4 regions of the Mesorhizobium sp. M0830 genome follow, and region 1 is predicted to be linked to each of the others. Evidence: predicted binding sites of a transcription regulator. Region 1 holds the regulator's gene; each other region holds the start of a gene.
The links. Region 1 encodes PhoB, which activates phosphate uptake and scavenging genes when phosphate is short. Its sites were predicted from a motif close to TGTCATNNANCTGTCAT; they were not measured.

Region 1 (3,885 bases):
TGGCTGCAACGCGCTGCGTGTAGATGGAGCGGACCGCATCGAGGAGACCGAGAAAGGCGAGCGCGAGAACCGCGATAGCCGACAGGTAGAACAGCGTCTCGACGCTGTAGGAAGGCAGGACGCGGTCATAGACTTGCAAGAGATAGAGGGGGATCACCAACAGCAGGATGTTGATGAGGAACGAGAAAGCACCGACATCGGCGATGGCGCGCCTGAAAACTGCCTGCAAACTGGACTCTCCAATCATCCCCGCGCTCCCTGACGGCTAATGGCCTCAAACATGAAGCCGCCGCTTAGAGCGAGTGGTCGCTTGCCATGTCCAAGGGTTGGTCCAGCGTATAGGCGTGGATATAGTCGATTTTCATCTCCGCTGGAGTAGCCAGATGGTCAGGAGGCTGGCCGGCAATGCCGCCGACCGCGAGATTGGCCAGTATGTACATGGGGTCGTGCATGTCGGACGGCGTCGCCGCTTGGGCGACCTTCACACCGTCATAGGTCCAGACAAGCTCATCCTTTGTCCAGAGCAGGCCATAGGTGTGGAAACCGTCAGTGTCCGCAACGTTCACCGTGGACGAAACCTTCGTGTGCTCTCCCGTCTCATTGGTGTGCGCTGTCATGAAAAGCGTGTTCGGATCCTGACCGCGCGTTTCGACGACGTCCAGCTCCGGCGGCCACGATCCGTCTTCCGGAAGCAGCCAGAAGGCCGGCCAGGCTCCGGCCGTTTCGGGCAGGTCCGCCCGCATTTCGAAATAGCCGTAGGTTTGCGCGAAGCTGTCGTGGGTCGTCAGTATCCCCGATGTGTATTCGTAGTTGTTGATCAGAGGCTTGATGTCCTCCGGCGCCTGCGCGGCGGTGATGATGAGGACGCCGTTTTCAACGCTGAACGGGTGGACGGAACTCGTCGGCCCGTAATTGGCGTCGATATACCATTGCAACTCGCCATTGCTGCTCAATGTGCTGCCGTTCGGCGCGCCCCACGAGAAATTGGAATTCCAGGTGCCGTCCTGCCCGTCCCGAAGGCTCAGCGTGTTGAATTCGTCGGCGAAGGACAGCGTCATTCCGGACTTGTCTATCGGCAGTTCGAACTGGGTGGGCTGCAACTTGTCGATGGTCGTATTCTTGAACACCAGGATCTCGTCAGATCCGAGGTTCAGCATCACGTTCGATTCCACCTGAACCATCTGCGAACGGACGGCATCGAACGAAGTGAAGTCATAGCCGTTAAGGCGCACCACATCGGTCGCACCGAAATCGAAGATAAGATCGCTTCCATTTCCTTTGGAGATGGCGAAAGTGTCGGCGCCGTCACCGCCGATCAGGACATCATTTCCCTTGCCGCCATCCAGCGTCTGATGACCCGACCCGCCCTTGATGATGTTGTCCAACGCATTTCCGAACGCATATCGATTGGCGCCGGTAACGACCAGGTTCTCGAAATTGTCGGGGAGCTTGTAGCTCATCCAGGTGTCGATCGTGTCGATCCCGGCCCCGGGATCTTCGACCACCTTATTGTTGGTGGAATAGAGGTGATAGTAGTCGTCGCCGGCGCCACCATACATCGTGACATTGACGCCGGTGTCTCCCCAGAACGAGTCGTTGCCTGAGGTGCCATGCAGTTCGGCCCCGGCTCCGGTTGCCGAGAACCAATGACTGGACGCGCCGGTGTAGGGAAGAGGAATACCTTTGGCGTTTAAGACCGTGCTCATCAGAAATCCTTCCTCTTAGTGCCCGACCTGATCAAGTCGTTCGGCGCAAGGTCCGGCGACCGCTTTCAAAGCAACGTTGCAACGAACGAGATCGTTCCCGCGGAATCGTCATCCAATGCAAGATCGTATTGACTATTCGGAGCACATACAATCGATAAAGAGGAGAGAAACTCATTCTTAGTCTGAGGAACTTTTTTAATAAAATTGCGCATTTATGCGAAACCACATCCTCTGGCGGGCACATAGCCATATTAGTTCAAATTGTTTCTTGAGGCGCGCAACTTTGATCGGAGGTCTGCGGGCAAGATAGCAATGTGACCAACTAAAGTGTCACGGGCCGTGCTTCCTGCGGCCAGCCTGGCAGAAAAGCGAATTGGGAGATCGGAGGGCAATCGCCAGCCAGTCAAGCTACGCGCCGAGCCCCGCGAAGGGCAGTTTAGACTTCGATCCCGCCTGCTTGAATGTCTGCCATCGCGTGGCCATTGGCGACGACCTGCTGATCGAATTTGAACCTTGGTTCCGATCTATCGGCTAGTCTTCCCTGATCGCGTAGCCTGCGCCCCGAATGGTGCGGATGACGTCGGGCATGCGGCCGTTGTTGACGGCTTTGCGCAGCCGGCCGACATGCACGTCCACCGTGCGTTCGTCGATGTAGATCGTTTCGCCCCAGACGTTGTCGAGCAGTTGGCTACGCGAGAACACGCGGCCGGGATGGCGCATCATGAATTCGAGCAGGCGGAATTCGGTCGGCCCGAGCCGGATCTCGCTCTTCTTGCGATAGACCCGGTGCGATTCTCGATCGAGCACGATGTCGCCGACCTTCAGCACGCTGGACAGCAGTTCCGGCTTGGCACGGCGCAACAGCGCCTTGACCCTGGCCATGAACTCCGGTGTCGAAAACGGCTTGACCAGATAATCGTCGGCGCCGGTCGAGAGGCCCCGCACGCGATCGCTCTCCTCGCCGCGCGCGGTCAGCATGATGATCGGCAGCCGCTCGGTCTCGGGACGCATTCGCAGGCGCCGGCAGAGTTCGATGCCGGAAACCGCCGGCACCATCCAGTCGAGCACCAGAAGGTCAGGCACGTTCTCCTGCAGCCGGATCTCGGCCTCGTCGCCACGCGTCACGACCTCGACCTGATAGCCCTCGGACTCCAGATTATAGCGGAGCAGCACGCCTAGCGGCTCCTCGTCCTCCACCACCATGATGCGTGGCGCGATCATCGGCTGGTTACCCCTGTCGTCATGCCGCGGGCGCGGACATTGTCGTCTCGTCCTGTTTCGGACGATTGGCCGGCAGCTGGGTGCCGGTCAAAACATAATAGGCATTTTCCGCGATGTTGGTGACGTGGTCGCCGATGCGCTCGAGGTTCTTGGCGCAGAACAAAAGATGCGTGCACGCGGTGATGTTGCGCGGGTCTTCCATCATATAGGTGAGAAGCTCGCGGAACACGGAGGTGTATTTGACGTCGATGCGTTCGTCGTCGGCACGCAGTTTCGCCAGCGCGGCGGCGTCACGCGCCGCATATTCCTCGATGACGCCCTGCACCTGGATCAGCACCAGTTGTGCCATTCCATCGATCGAGTGCGAAAGGTCGCGCGGCGTGACGCTGAGGCCGACAGTGCCGACACGCTTGGCGATGTTCTTGGCAAGGTCGCCGATGCGTTCGAGATCGCCGGCCATGCGGATAGAACCGACGACATGGCGCAGATCATCGGCCATCGGCTGCCGCTTGGCGATCAGCGTGATGGCACGGTCGTCGAGCTCGCGCTGGCGCGCGTCCATGATCGCGTCGTCGGAGACGACGCGCTGTGCCAAGGCGTTGTCGGAATTCAAGAGCGCCTTGGTCGCACCGCCGACCATCGAGCTAGCGAGATCGCCCATGTCGCTGATGAGCCTGCTGATCTGACCGAGATCCTCGTCGAAAGAAGCGACTGTATGTTCGCTCATTATCCTGTTCCTCGTATGCCTGAGCTCAGCCGAAGCGGCCGGTGATGTAGTCCTGCGTGCGCTTCTCGCGGGGCGACGTGAAGATCCTCTCCGTGCGGTCGAACTCGACCAGCTCGCCCAGATACATGAAGGCCGTCTGCTTCGATACGCGCGCCGCCTGCTGCATGTTGTGGGTGACGATGACGATCGTGTAGTCGGCTTGCAACTCGTCGATCAGTTCCTCGATCTTGG
Region 2 (3,885 bases), on a different contig from region 1:
GCGCCTTGGCCGAACCCTTGAACTGGTTGACCATCTGGCATTCGGTGATGCGCACAGTGCCGAGCGGGACAGCAAAAGGCAGTTCGGGCACGTCGAGTTCCAGCTCGACCTCGCCGATGCGGATTTCGCCGACAAAGGGATGATTGCGGGCATAGCCGCGCTGTGTGGAATAGCCGAGCGCCAGCAGGAAGCCCTCGTCGCCGCGCGACAGCGCCTGCAGGCGGATGTCGCGCGCCATCGGGAACTCCAGCGGCTCGCGGGTGATGTCGCCGGGGACGTGATCCTGCGGCATGTCGCCGTCCGGTTCGATCAGGCCTTCGCGGGCAAGGATGGCCGAGACGCGCGGCATGGCTTGCGCTTCGGTCTCGCGCTGCAGCGGCTCGGCGACGTCGGCGCCGGCGGCAAGCTCGGGATCGAGCAGCCGGTGGGTGTAGTCGAAGGTCGGGCCGAGCAACTGGCCGCCAGGCAGGTCCTTGTAAGTCGCCGACACGCGCCGCTCGACCAGCATGGTGGCGGTGTCGATAGGCTTGGTGTAGCCGAAGCGCGGCAGCGTGGTGCGATAGGCGCGTACCAGGAAGATTGCCTCGATCATGTCGCCGCGCGCCTGGACGATGGCGAGTGCCGCCAGTTCCCGGTCGTAGAGCGAGCCTTCGCTCATCACCCGGTCGACGCCGAGCGCCAGCTGCTCGACGATCTGGTCGAGGCGAAGTGCGGGCACAGAACGGTCGCCGCGCCGGCGGTCGGCAAGCAGGGTGTGGGCATTGGCAATGGCGGCTTCGCCGCCTTTTACCGCGACATACATATTACGCCTCCATCGTCTTGATGCGCGTCGTGCGCGGCAGGCAGGCAATGCCATCAGTGGTGGCGAGGATGATGTCGACACCGCGCGGAAAACGCTTGATATTCTGCTTCCACTGCTCGACGAAATGACGCGGCATCTGCGCCGGCGCGATCGTGGCGCTGGTTTCGATGCCGGGACCTTCGAGCGACAGAGGCGTGCCGGAGACGAGATCGCTGACCTGCAGGACCAATGTGGTCGAACGGTCGGGATAGTCCTGCGTGCCTTGCGAAAAACCGTCGAGCGCCATCATCTCGGCCGGGGCTGCGATCAACGCGAAATGCGCATCGGCCGGCGTGTTGGCCAATGGCGCGCCGGTGTGGAAACCAAGCCAGGATTTGATGGCAGGGGAAGCCTGTAAAGCCGGGTCGAGCCAGAGCGGGGTGTCATTGTCGCAAAGCGCCAGCGCAATGGCACCGGCGGTCGCCGACAGCGGCGCCGGCGGACGGGCAAAGGCGGGCAACGGCTGCACGCTGCCAGGCCGCGCCATCGCCTCCATGACAGCGCGGAACACGGTCTGTGCGTTGAAGACCGGATCGGCGAAGCCGCCCTCGATCGATTGCGATGCGATGTCCATCAGTCTTCTCCGCGTACCATGGTGAAGAAATCCACCTTCGTTGCCGCCGTCTCGGCGCGGCGGCGTTCATGCGCCGTGGTCAGGGCCGACCGCAGAGGCGCTATCAGCCCGGTCTCGACCTCGGCGCGGCGGGCCGGGTCCTGCCACAGTGCGTCGGCGATGGCCGCCAGCTTCGCCTTCTGCTTGTCGCGGCCAAGCGCATAGCAATGGCCGACCTGTCCGGACGGCAGCCGGACGGTGGCGCGGGTGACGGTCGCCTCGCCGACATTGAAGGGCGCGCCCCCACCGCCGATGCGGCCGCGTACGGTGACCAGGCCGGTTTCGGGGCCGCGCAGCAGTTCTGCGTCCGAAGGCAGTCCGGCCTCGTTCCAGAGCCGAACGATGTCGTCGCCGCCGGATTGCGCCAGGGTTGCCATGGCGGCCTTGCGTTCGGCTTGATCGCGGGCTTCCTGTCCTCGCATCAGCAACATTCCTCTTCGCCAAATTTGTCTATTGATATAGACAACTATACAAATTATACCTATTATCTAGCGCGAGTCCATGACGGGTGGATGACAAGCACTTGAAGACTGGGGGCAATCAATGGTCGGGCGGCTGGCAGCGGACAGCATCGAGCGGCGCAGCGGCGTCTCGCTGTGGCGGCAGATCGCCGAGAAGATCCTGCAGGCGATCGCCGTCGGCGATTTCGCAGAAAGCGCCGCGCTGCCGCCGGAGATGGCACTGGCTGAGCGCTATGGCGTCAACCGCCACACCGTGCGCAGCGCCATATCGGCCCTTGTGCAGGAAGGGGTGCTGCGGGCCGAGCAGGGGCGCGGCACCTTCGTGCTGTCGCGCAGGCGGCTGTCCTATCCCATCGGTGCGCGCACACGCTTTTCAACGGGCCTGCAAGGGCAGACATCGGAACGGCATATCGTCCTGCTGGCGTCCTCGGTCGAGCCGGCCAGCCAGCGCGTCGCCGAGGGGCTGGGGCTCGCCAAGGGAGCCGATGTGATCCGCCTGGAAACGCGCGGCGAAGCCGACGGACGGCCTGTGTCGCGCGCTGCCGGCTGGTTCGATGCCCGGCGCTTTGCCGGTATCGATGCTGCAATGGCGGAGACCGGCTCGATCACCGCATCGCTCGCCCGGTTCGGCATCGACGACTATCTCAGGCAATCGACCGTGCTATCGGCGCGCCACGCCGATGCGGCGGACCTTGCAGACCTCGACCTGCAACCGGGCGCCATCGTGCTGGTTACAGTCGCTGTCAACGTCACGCCGGATGGCCAGCCGATCCAGTTTTCCGAGTCCAGGTTTCCGGCAGAACGGGTGGAGCTGAAGCTCTCGGCGCTGTAGGGAGTGCCGGCCTTATGCGAGACCGTGACTTCTGACTCGCGCTGATCGGTCGCGCGCTCCCCTGTCAGCGGCTTGGCGTTTGAGGACCGCCTTCCCCCACTCCGTCTCGGCTTCGCCGAGCCACCTCTCCCCCCTCCGGAGGGAGAGGAAGGAGCCCGCTGGCGGCGGGAGAAGGAGGGAGTCTGGTTGAGGAGCGTTGGCCGCAATAGGCTCGCACCTTCCTCTACCCCGTCGATCGGGGGAGAGGTGGCTCGGCGAAGCCGAGACGGAGTGGGGGTCGATCTGCGCGGGGCGTCGTCAATTCGGGCCGGGTTCACCGCCTGCTAAGTTATGCTCCCACCTCGATCACAGCCTTGATCAGTCCTGATTTCTCATGCGCCCAGCGGGACAGATCGTGTGGCGTGCCGGAAAGCGTGGTGCGGTGGGTGACGAGTTTTGCCAGCGGAACGGCGCCGTTGCGGATCGAGGCGGCGACATGGTCGAAATCGGCGCGCAACGCATTGCGGCTGCCGATCAATGTCATTTCACGTTTGTGGAATTCCGGATCGGAAAAGCTGATGTCGTCCTTGACGACGCTGACCAGCACCAATGTTCCGCCATGCGCGACATGGGCGAAAGCCGACCGCACCGACTGGGTGTTGCCGGTGGCGTCGAAGACCACATCGAAGCCTTCGCCAGAGGTTGCCTCCCTGACCAGATCTGGCACCGCGCCGCGCGAGCCGTCGAGGGTCTGGAACCCAAGCTCATTCTCGGCGAAGGCGAGCCTTTCACTGCTCATGTCGAGCAATGTCACGTCGAGGCCGGCGATGCGAGCGAAGATGGCGGTGCCGAGCCCGATCGGGCCGGCGCCGATGACCAGTGTGCGTGCGCCGGTTTCGGCCTTGGCACGCCGCACGGCATGTGCGCCGATGGCCAGGAACTCGACGGCGGCGGCGTCGGCCAACGACAGGCCGTTGGCAGGATAGAGATTTTGCGCCGGCACCAGGATGCGTTCGCACATGGCTCCGTCGCGATGCACCCCGAGCACTTCGATGCTGACGCAGCAATTCGGCTTGCCGTGCCGGCAGGCGATGCACTTGCCGCAGGAAAGATAGGGGTTGATGACGACCGGTTCGCCAACGGCCAGTTCGACACCTTC
Region 3 (3,885 bases), on a different contig from region 1:
TTGTCGCCGCGCCACCGCTGATGCCTGAGCCGGGGCCCGCCAGACGCGAGGGGCTTCCGCTCCTGGCCTTCGTCGCCATCATCGTGCTGGCAGGCCTGGCGCATCTGACCGGAGCACCAATCTTCATCAGCGTCGCATTGCTGGCAACCGGCCTTGCCGGCATTGGCTTGCATCTGCACTCGATGCGGAGCGAACACCGCACCGCTGCCCTTCTTGACGAAACCACCGCCCGCAGCCGCGCCGAGATCGAGACGCTGGCCGATCGCATGTGGGAAATGCAGGAGAGCGATGAGCGCTTTCGCGGCCTGATCGATGCGCTCGGCGACCTCGTCATTCATCGCAACCGCGACGGCTACATCGTCTATGCCAATAGGGTCTTCGCCGATCTCGTCGAAACCGATCAGCGCGACCTTGCAGGCAAGACCCTGGCGGAACTCGGCATCGAGGTCGGCATCGTCCCTGATGCCGCCTTTTCCGATCATGAATGCCTGAGTTCCACCGATGTCGCCATCAATACGCCCAGCGGCCCGCGTTGGTTTTCGTGGATCGAACTATCGGTGCGCGACAAGGACACCGGCGCCGTTTCGCATCGCGCCATCGCCCGCGACATCACCGCCCGCAAACGCGCCGAATCCTCGCTGATCACCGCACGCGAACGGGCCGAATACGCCAGCCAGGCCAAATCGCGCTTCCTCGCCACCGTCAGCCATGAAATTCGCACGCCGATGAACGGCATCATGGGCATGGCCAGGCTGCTGGCGGACACCAGCCTGTCGCCGGAGCAGCAGACCTATGTCGGCGCCGTCTCGACCTCAGCCAGCGCATTGCTTGCCCTGATCGAGGATCTTCTCGACTATTCCAAGATCGAAGCCGGGCGCTTCGACCCGGAGCCGCAGCCGATGTCGGTGCGCGAGATCGCCGATAACATCATCGAGTTGCTGGCCGCGCGCGCCTTCGCCAAGGATATCGGGCTGGGCTGCTATGTCGAACCCGACGTGCCACAGTTGATCACTGCCGATCCGGGCAGGGTCAGGCAGGTGCTGCTCAACCTTATCGGCAACGCCATCAAGTTCACCGACAGCGGCGGCGTGTTGGTGAGCGTTGCGCGTGTGCGCGCCGAAACCACCGACCGCATTTGCTTCACCATCGCCGATACCGGTCCGGGCCTGCACGATGAGGATCTGGACCGCATTTTCGAGGAGTTCGAGCAAGCCGACGGCACGTCGACGCGTGCGCATGGCGGGGCCGGTCTTGGCCTTGCCATCTCCAAACGCCTGGTGGCCGCCATGGGCGGCACGATCTCGGTGTCCAGCCGGATCGGCCAGGGATCCGAGTTCGTCTTCGAGATCCCGGCGATAGCAGCCACCGAGGCACAGCAGGGCCGCCAAAACGCGCTTTCGGGCAGGCGCGCGGTGATCCTTTCGAAAAACGCTGTCGAGGCTGATGCCATCGCCCGCACCATCCGCGCCAATGGCGGCGCGGTCGACCTCGCCACCACCGCCGCGCAAGCCGCACCCTTCGCCGCCGGCTGCGATGCGCTTCTGGTCGATGCGGCCATGGAAGAAAGCGACGGAAGGCTGCTCAAGCGCCTGCGCCTGAGCGGTTTTTCCCACTGCGAGGCCATCACGCTGATCGCGCCGACCGACCGCGGCATGCTCGGCGAGTTCCGCGCCAGCGGCTACGCAACTTTCCTGGCCAGGCCGGTGCGTGGCGGAACGCTTCTGCGTGTGCTGTTGAGCAGCCATGCCCCAAGCCTCGCCCAGCCGCAGCTGGAAAAGCGTGGCGGGCCGACACTTCGCACCGTCAGCAACCGACAGCGGGGCCTGTCGGTGCTGATCGCCGAGGACAATGACATCAACGCCATGCTGGCCCGCGCCACGCTGTTGAAGGCCGGGCATCGCGTCAAAGTGGTCGGCAACGGCAAGGCCGCCGTCGAGGCTGTCACGGGCGCCGGGCACAACCACCGCTTCGACGTGGTTCTGATGGACCTGCACATGCCGGTCATGGACGGATTGGACGCGATTGCCGCCATCCGCCGCCATGAAGAAGAAACCGCAATGTCGCCGGTGCCGATCATGGTGCTGTCGGCCGACAGCCAGGAAAAGACCCGCCATGCGGTGTTGGCTCATGGCGCCAGCGGCTTTGTCGCCAAGCCGCTCGACCCTGAGGCGCTGGTCAATGCCGTCGAGGGACAGGTCGTCGCGGCCTGAGTTTTTCACCGTCCAATCCGCGCCACGCGCTCACGTAACGTAGTCGGTTGATCGCATTCGCCAGCCGACGAAGTATTGCCCGCAAGGCCGCATCACGGTACTGTCACAATCCTGTTGCACCTACACCGTATCCCCGTGCCAAGAGGGATGGCTCGAAGGAGAATCACTCGTGCATACAGTTATGCCGGAATGTGACACTCGGCCGAACGCCAGCAGCGCGCTGCTTGCCGGACGTAACGCCGATTGCGTCATGAAGGGCGCAGCACTGGGCCGTATAGGTAATCTTGAAGTGCGACTCGCTCGCAACGAAGCCGAGATCGCGGCCGCGCAGGAAGTGCGCTACCGGGTGTTCTACGACGAACTTGGCGCCAGAAAAGACCTGTTCCAGACCCATGACCGCCGTGATGCCGACCGGTTCGACCCGCTCTGCGACCACCTGCTGGTTTTGGACACCACGCTTTCCGGCCCCGAACATCGCCGCATCGTCGGCACCTATCGGCTGCTGCGGCAAGAAATCGCGGCCACCGCCGGAGGGTTCTATTCGGAAGGTGAATTCGAACTGACCAAGCTCATCGCCCGTCACCCCGGCCAGCGTTTTCTCGAACTCGGCCGCTCCTGCGTTTTGCCGGAATACCGCTCGAAGCGCACTATCGAGGCATTGTGGCAAGGCATCTGGGCTTACATCAACCACTACGAAATCGGTGTGATGACTGGTTGTGCTTCGTTCCACGGCACCGTGCCGGCGGCGCATGCCGAGGCACTCACCTACCTCGCCCACCACTGCCGGACGAATTCGGCCTGGGATGTGCGCGCGGTGTCCGGGCGTTACTGCTCGATGGACCTGATGCCGATCGAGGCGGTCAACACCAAGGCGGCAATCGCGGCAATGCCGCCCTTGGTCAAGGGCTATCTGCGCGTTGGCGCCCGCATCGGCGATGGCTGCGTCATCGACCGCGAATTCTCGACGGTCGACGTCTTCGTCGTGATGCCGGTCAAGGAAATCGGCGCCCGCTACGTCAACTATTATGGCGGGGAAGCCCAGCGCTTCGCAGCCTGATGGCGAATAGCGAGAACTACGCCGCAATCCTGCGGGCTGCTATCCCTATTCGCTACTCCCTATTCGCTATTCGCTCCTTCACGGAATATCTTCCGGGCGCCGGCCGGGTCGGCTCTTGTAGGACGGAAACGACCAGCCGAATTTGAGCGCGCCGCCACGCACAAGGAACGCCGCGGCAAAACCGGCGAGGTCCGAAGTGAGCGGCGGCAGCCCGGCAAGGTCGCCAAGTGTATAGAGGCCGGCACCGGCAAGGGCTGCTGTGACGTAGATTTCGGGCCTGAGCAGCACCGATGGCTCGCCGGCCAGGAGATCGCGCAGAATGCCGCCGGAGGTGGCTGTGAGCACGCCGGTTATGACGGAGACGACCGGCGAACCGGTAATCGCCAGTCCCTTGGCGGCGCCCATCACCGAAAAGGCGGCGAGCCCGATGGCGTCGAGCCAGAGCAGCCATTTCCAGCGGGATTCGACGCGATGTGCGCCGAAGAAGACGAGCGCCGCAACCACTGCGCAGATCAGCACATAGCTGGAGTTGGCGACCCAGAAAACCGGCAGGTTGAGGATGACGTCGCGAAGCGTGCCGCCGCCGATCCCGGTGACGCTGGCCAGGAACAGGAAACC
Region 4 (3,885 bases), on a different contig from region 1:
CGCTTGCAATGCCGTCGGCGTGTGCGGCCTGGCAGAAGCCCGCGAGAGTGAGCAGAATCAGCAGGCTGCGCATCGCGGACACTCCGTTGCAGGCCATCGCAGCGTAGCGCCAAATGCTATTTCTTCAAGCTGGCTTCAATCAGCAGATCGGCGTTGCGGGCGACCGCTTTTGCCGGACCGCCGAGCCCGAACAACTGACCGCTGATATAGGCACCCTCGATCAGGAGCAGCAGGCCATCGCCGAGCGTGTCAGGGTCTTGGGCGCCCATCGCAACCGCCATGGCGCGCAGGCGGCGGCGCAGTTCCTGCTTGTTGGCCTCGCTGACCACGCGGGCCGGATGGCTGTGGTCGGGATATTCGACCGCCGCATTGGTCATGCCGCAGCCGCGGTAGTCAGCCACTTGCGTTCGCTTGCCGATGCGGGTCAGGAAAGCCTTGATCTGCGCGCGCGGGTCGCCGGGATGAGCGGCGACAGCCTCATCGAAACGCTCCCAGTATTCACGGTCGTATTGCCTGAGATAGGAAGCGGCCAGTTCATCCTTGGAGGGGAAGCTGCGATAGAGGCTGGGCTTGGTGACGCCGGCGCGTTTGACGATCTCGTCGACGCCGATCGCCCTGATGCCGCGCCGGTAGAACAGATCATAGGCGACATCGAGAATCTTCTTGGCGGCTTTCGGCGGCGCCGATGCATGATCGTCGCTGATGGTCAGATCAATATTTTTGTCCGTTGGCATCGTGTGACTCGATTGACAATGTTACCGATCGGTACGTATACCTGTTCCCACTCTGCAACGTACCGGTCAGTAACATGATAACTCAATCTCGTGCCTTTGGCCAGCGCTACGCCTTCGTCGTGGTTGGCATCATCTTTCTCTGCCTGCTGGTCGCGGCCGGCCTGCGGTCCGCACCCGCCGTCATGATGCTGCCGCTGGAGAACAGCTTTGGCTGGCGGCGAGACGTCATCTCGCTGGCTGCTGGTGTCGGCATCCTGCTTTACGGTCTCACCGGTCCGTTTGCCGCGGCCCTGATGGAGCGCATCGGGCTGCGCCGCACGCTGCTCGCCTCCCTGATGGTGATGTCAGGCTCCACCGCGCTCAGCCTGCTGATGACCAAGCCCTGGCATCTGTTCATCACCTGGGGCGTGTTCTCGGGCATTGGTTCCGGCGCTGTCGCCAGCGTGCTCGGCGCCACCATCGTCAATCGCTGGTTCAAGACCAATCGCGGCCTTGTCATGGGACTGATGTCGGCCTCAAGCGCCTCTGGCATGCTGGTGTTCCTGCCGATGATCGCCGCGCTGGCGCAGTCGGGTGGCTGGCAGCCGGTCGTCGTTGCGGTGGCGTGCCCCACCGCGGCCCTGATACCGCTGGTCTGGCTGCTGGTGCCGGAACGGCCGGCCTCGATCGGCATGGTGCGCTACGGCGCCGAGGCCGACGACGTGCCGCCGGCTCCGCCCGCGTCACAGGGCAATTTCCTCGCGCATACGTTCTCGACGTTGCGCCGCGCCGCCGGCACGAGGGTATTCTGGTATCTGTTCGCCACCTTCTTCGTCTGCGGCTTCACCACCAACGGGCTGGTCGGCACGCATCTGATCGCGTTCTGCGGCGACATGGGCATCGGCGAGGTGCAGGCCGCCGGCCTGCTGTCGATGATGGGCATTTTCGACCTGATCGGCACGACACTGTCGGGCTGGCTTACCGACCGCTACGATCCGCGCAAGCTGCTTGGCGTCTATTACGGCATTCGTGGCCTGTCGCTGATCTATCTGCCCTATTCCGGCTTCTCGGCGACCAGCCTGATCATCTTCGCGGTGCTCTACGGCCTCGACTGGATCGCCACCGTGCCGCCGACGCTGAGGCTCGCCAACGAGGCGTTCGGCGATCGCAGCGGACCGATCGTGTTCGGTTGGATCGTCGCCGGCCACCAGATCGGCGCGGCCACCGCCGCCGCTTTCGGCGGCACCATGCGCGAGCTGCAAGGCAACTACGAACTGGCCTTCCTGATTGCCGGCATGACGGCAATTGCCGCGGCGTGTATCTCGCTGCTGATCAATACAAGCCGGCCAGCGTTTGAACCGGAGCCGAGAGCGGCTTAGCCGCGACGGCGGAGCGCTAATCTCCCCCCTTGAGGGGGAGATGGCCGCGAAGCGGCCAGAGGGGGTCGGTCCGACCGGGCTCTGCCTCCTGGTGCAGATGGAGGTCGGCGCTCTATGCGCGGCGACCCCCTCTGTCGCCTTCGGCGACATCTCCCCCTCGAGGGGGGAGATCACCCTGTTCACTGTTATCAAACCTTCATCATCCCGAGATGCGCCTGAAACATTGACGCTGGATCCTGGTGGCACCGTTCAAGCCATCCAGGAAACAGCCATGAACAAGCTTTCGATGACCCGCCGCGCCTTCGTCACGTCCGCCAGCGCCGTTGGCTTGGCCGGCGTTTCGAGCCTGGCACTGCCATACTATTCGCGCGCCAATCAGCGGCCGGCCTTCACACATGGCGTCCAGTCGGGCGATGTCGACGCCACCAGCGGCATGGTTTGGACGCGCACCGACCGCCCGTCGCGCGTCATGTTCGAGGTGTCGTCGACGGAGAATTTCACCAATGCGACGCGCCTTGCGCCGCTCGATACGTCGCCGGCCAGCGATTACACCGTCAAACGGCTGCTCACCGACCTCGCTTCAGACCAGGACATCTTCTACCGCATGACATCAGCCGATCTCGCCGACATCAACGCCGTTTCGGAGCCGATCACCGGTCGCTTCAGGACGGCGCCGGCCTCGAAGCGAGACATCCGCTTTGCCTGGTCGGGCGACACGGCCGGCCAGGGCTGGGGCATCGACGAGACCGGCATGAAGACCTACGCCACGATCGGCAGGCACACGCCCGATTTCTTCCTGCACTCGGGCGACACCATCTATGCCGACGGCGCCATGAAGGACGAGGTCGACCTGCCCGGCGGCGGCAAGTGGAAGAACGTCGTGCTGATCGACGGCAAGCGCAAGGTCGCCGAGACGCTGGACGAATACCGGGACCAGTGGAAATACAACATGATGGACCGGAACGTGCTCGGCTTGAGCGCCATCTGCCCGACCTTCTACCAGTGGGACGACCACGAAGTTCTGAACAACTGGTCGGATTCGAAGAATCTCAGCGCCGACAATCGCTATACGGAAAAATCCATCCACGTGCTGGCGGCCCGCGCGGCGCGCGCCTTTCATGAGATGACGACGATCCGCTATGAACCCTCCGAGCCCGGCCGCATCTATCGCAAGATCGCTTACGGGCCGCTGCTCGACGTGTTCTTTCTCGATATGCGGTCCTATCGCGGCCCCAACGGTCCGGACATGCAAGATGAGATGACCCCGCAATCGCGCATGCTGGGCGAACAGCAGACGAAATGGCTGAAGCGCGAGCTGGCCAATTCGAAGGCGACCTGGAAAATCATCGCCGCGGACATGCCGCTCGGCCTCGTCGTCTGGGATGACGGCACCAAGAAGGTCGGCGCCGAAGCGGTCAGCAATGGCGATAATGGCTTGCCAAAGGGACGCGAGCTCGAGATCGCCGACCTGCTGCGCTTCATCAAAAACGCCGGCATCAGCAACACAGTCTGGCTGACCGCCGACGTGCATTACACGGCCGCCCACCATTACAACCCGGACAAGGCGCAGTTCCAGGATTTCAATCCGTTCTGGGAATTCGTCTCGGGCCCGATCCATGCCGGAACGTTCGGCCCCAACGATTTTGACATGACATTCGGGCCGGAGCTGAAGTTCATCAAGGCGCCGACTGCCGAACAGGGTCAGAACCTGCCGCCATCGGCGGGCCTGCAATTCTTCGGGCTGGTCGATATTTCAGGCGCCAGCGAGCAGATGACAGTGCGGCTGATGGATC

Region 2: the regulator PhoB is predicted to act here: its motif matches at 1,956-1,972, upstream of phnF (phosphonate metabolism transcriptional regulator PhnF).
Region 3: the regulator PhoB is predicted to act here: its motif matches at 2,312-2,328, upstream of olsB (l-ornithine N(alpha)-acyltransferase).
Region 4: the regulator PhoB is predicted to act here: its motif matches at 2,276-2,292, upstream of NKI20_RS32020 (alkaline phosphatase D family protein).

The regions. Positions count from the first base shown of each region.
Region 1 is NZ_JAMYOR010000003.1:178,535-182,419, reverse strand. Features, by position in the region: gene NKI20_RS03600 (type I secretion system permease/ATPase) at 1-229, opposite strand, end outside; gene eglC (endo-1,3-1,4-beta-glycanase EglC) at 294-1,706, opposite strand; gene phoB (phosphate regulon transcriptional regulator PhoB) at 2,238-2,927, opposite strand; gene phoU (phosphate signaling complex protein PhoU) at 2,947-3,654, opposite strand; gene pstB (phosphate ABC transporter ATP-binding protein PstB) at 3,680-3,885, opposite strand, start outside.
Region 2 is NZ_JAMYOR010000051.1:34,899-38,783, forward strand. Features, by position in the region: gene NKI20_RS24995 (carbon-phosphorus lyase complex subunit) at 1-802, opposite strand, end outside; gene phnH (phosphonate C-P lyase system protein PhnH) at 804-1,415, opposite strand; gene phnG (phosphonate C-P lyase system protein PhnG) at 1,415-1,876, opposite strand; gene phnF (phosphonate metabolism transcriptional regulator PhnF) at 1,998-2,747, shown strand; gene NKI20_RS25015 (zinc-binding alcohol dehydrogenase family protein) at 3,076-3,885, opposite strand, start outside.
Region 3 is NZ_JAMYOR010000014.1:114,124-118,008, forward strand. Features, by position in the region: gene NKI20_RS11580 (ATP-binding protein) at 1-2,210, shown strand, start outside; gene olsB (l-ornithine N(alpha)-acyltransferase) at 2,392-3,267, shown strand; gene NKI20_RS11590 (trimeric intracellular cation channel family protein) at 3,346-3,885, opposite strand, start outside.
Region 4 is NZ_JAMYOR010000097.1:3,562-7,446, reverse strand. Features, by position in the region: gene NKI20_RS32035 (hypothetical protein) at 1-73, opposite strand, end outside; gene NKI20_RS32030 (TetR/AcrR family transcriptional regulator) at 117-734, opposite strand; gene NKI20_RS32025 (MFS transporter) at 809-2,092, shown strand; gene NKI20_RS32020 (alkaline phosphatase D family protein) at 2,364-3,885, shown strand, end outside.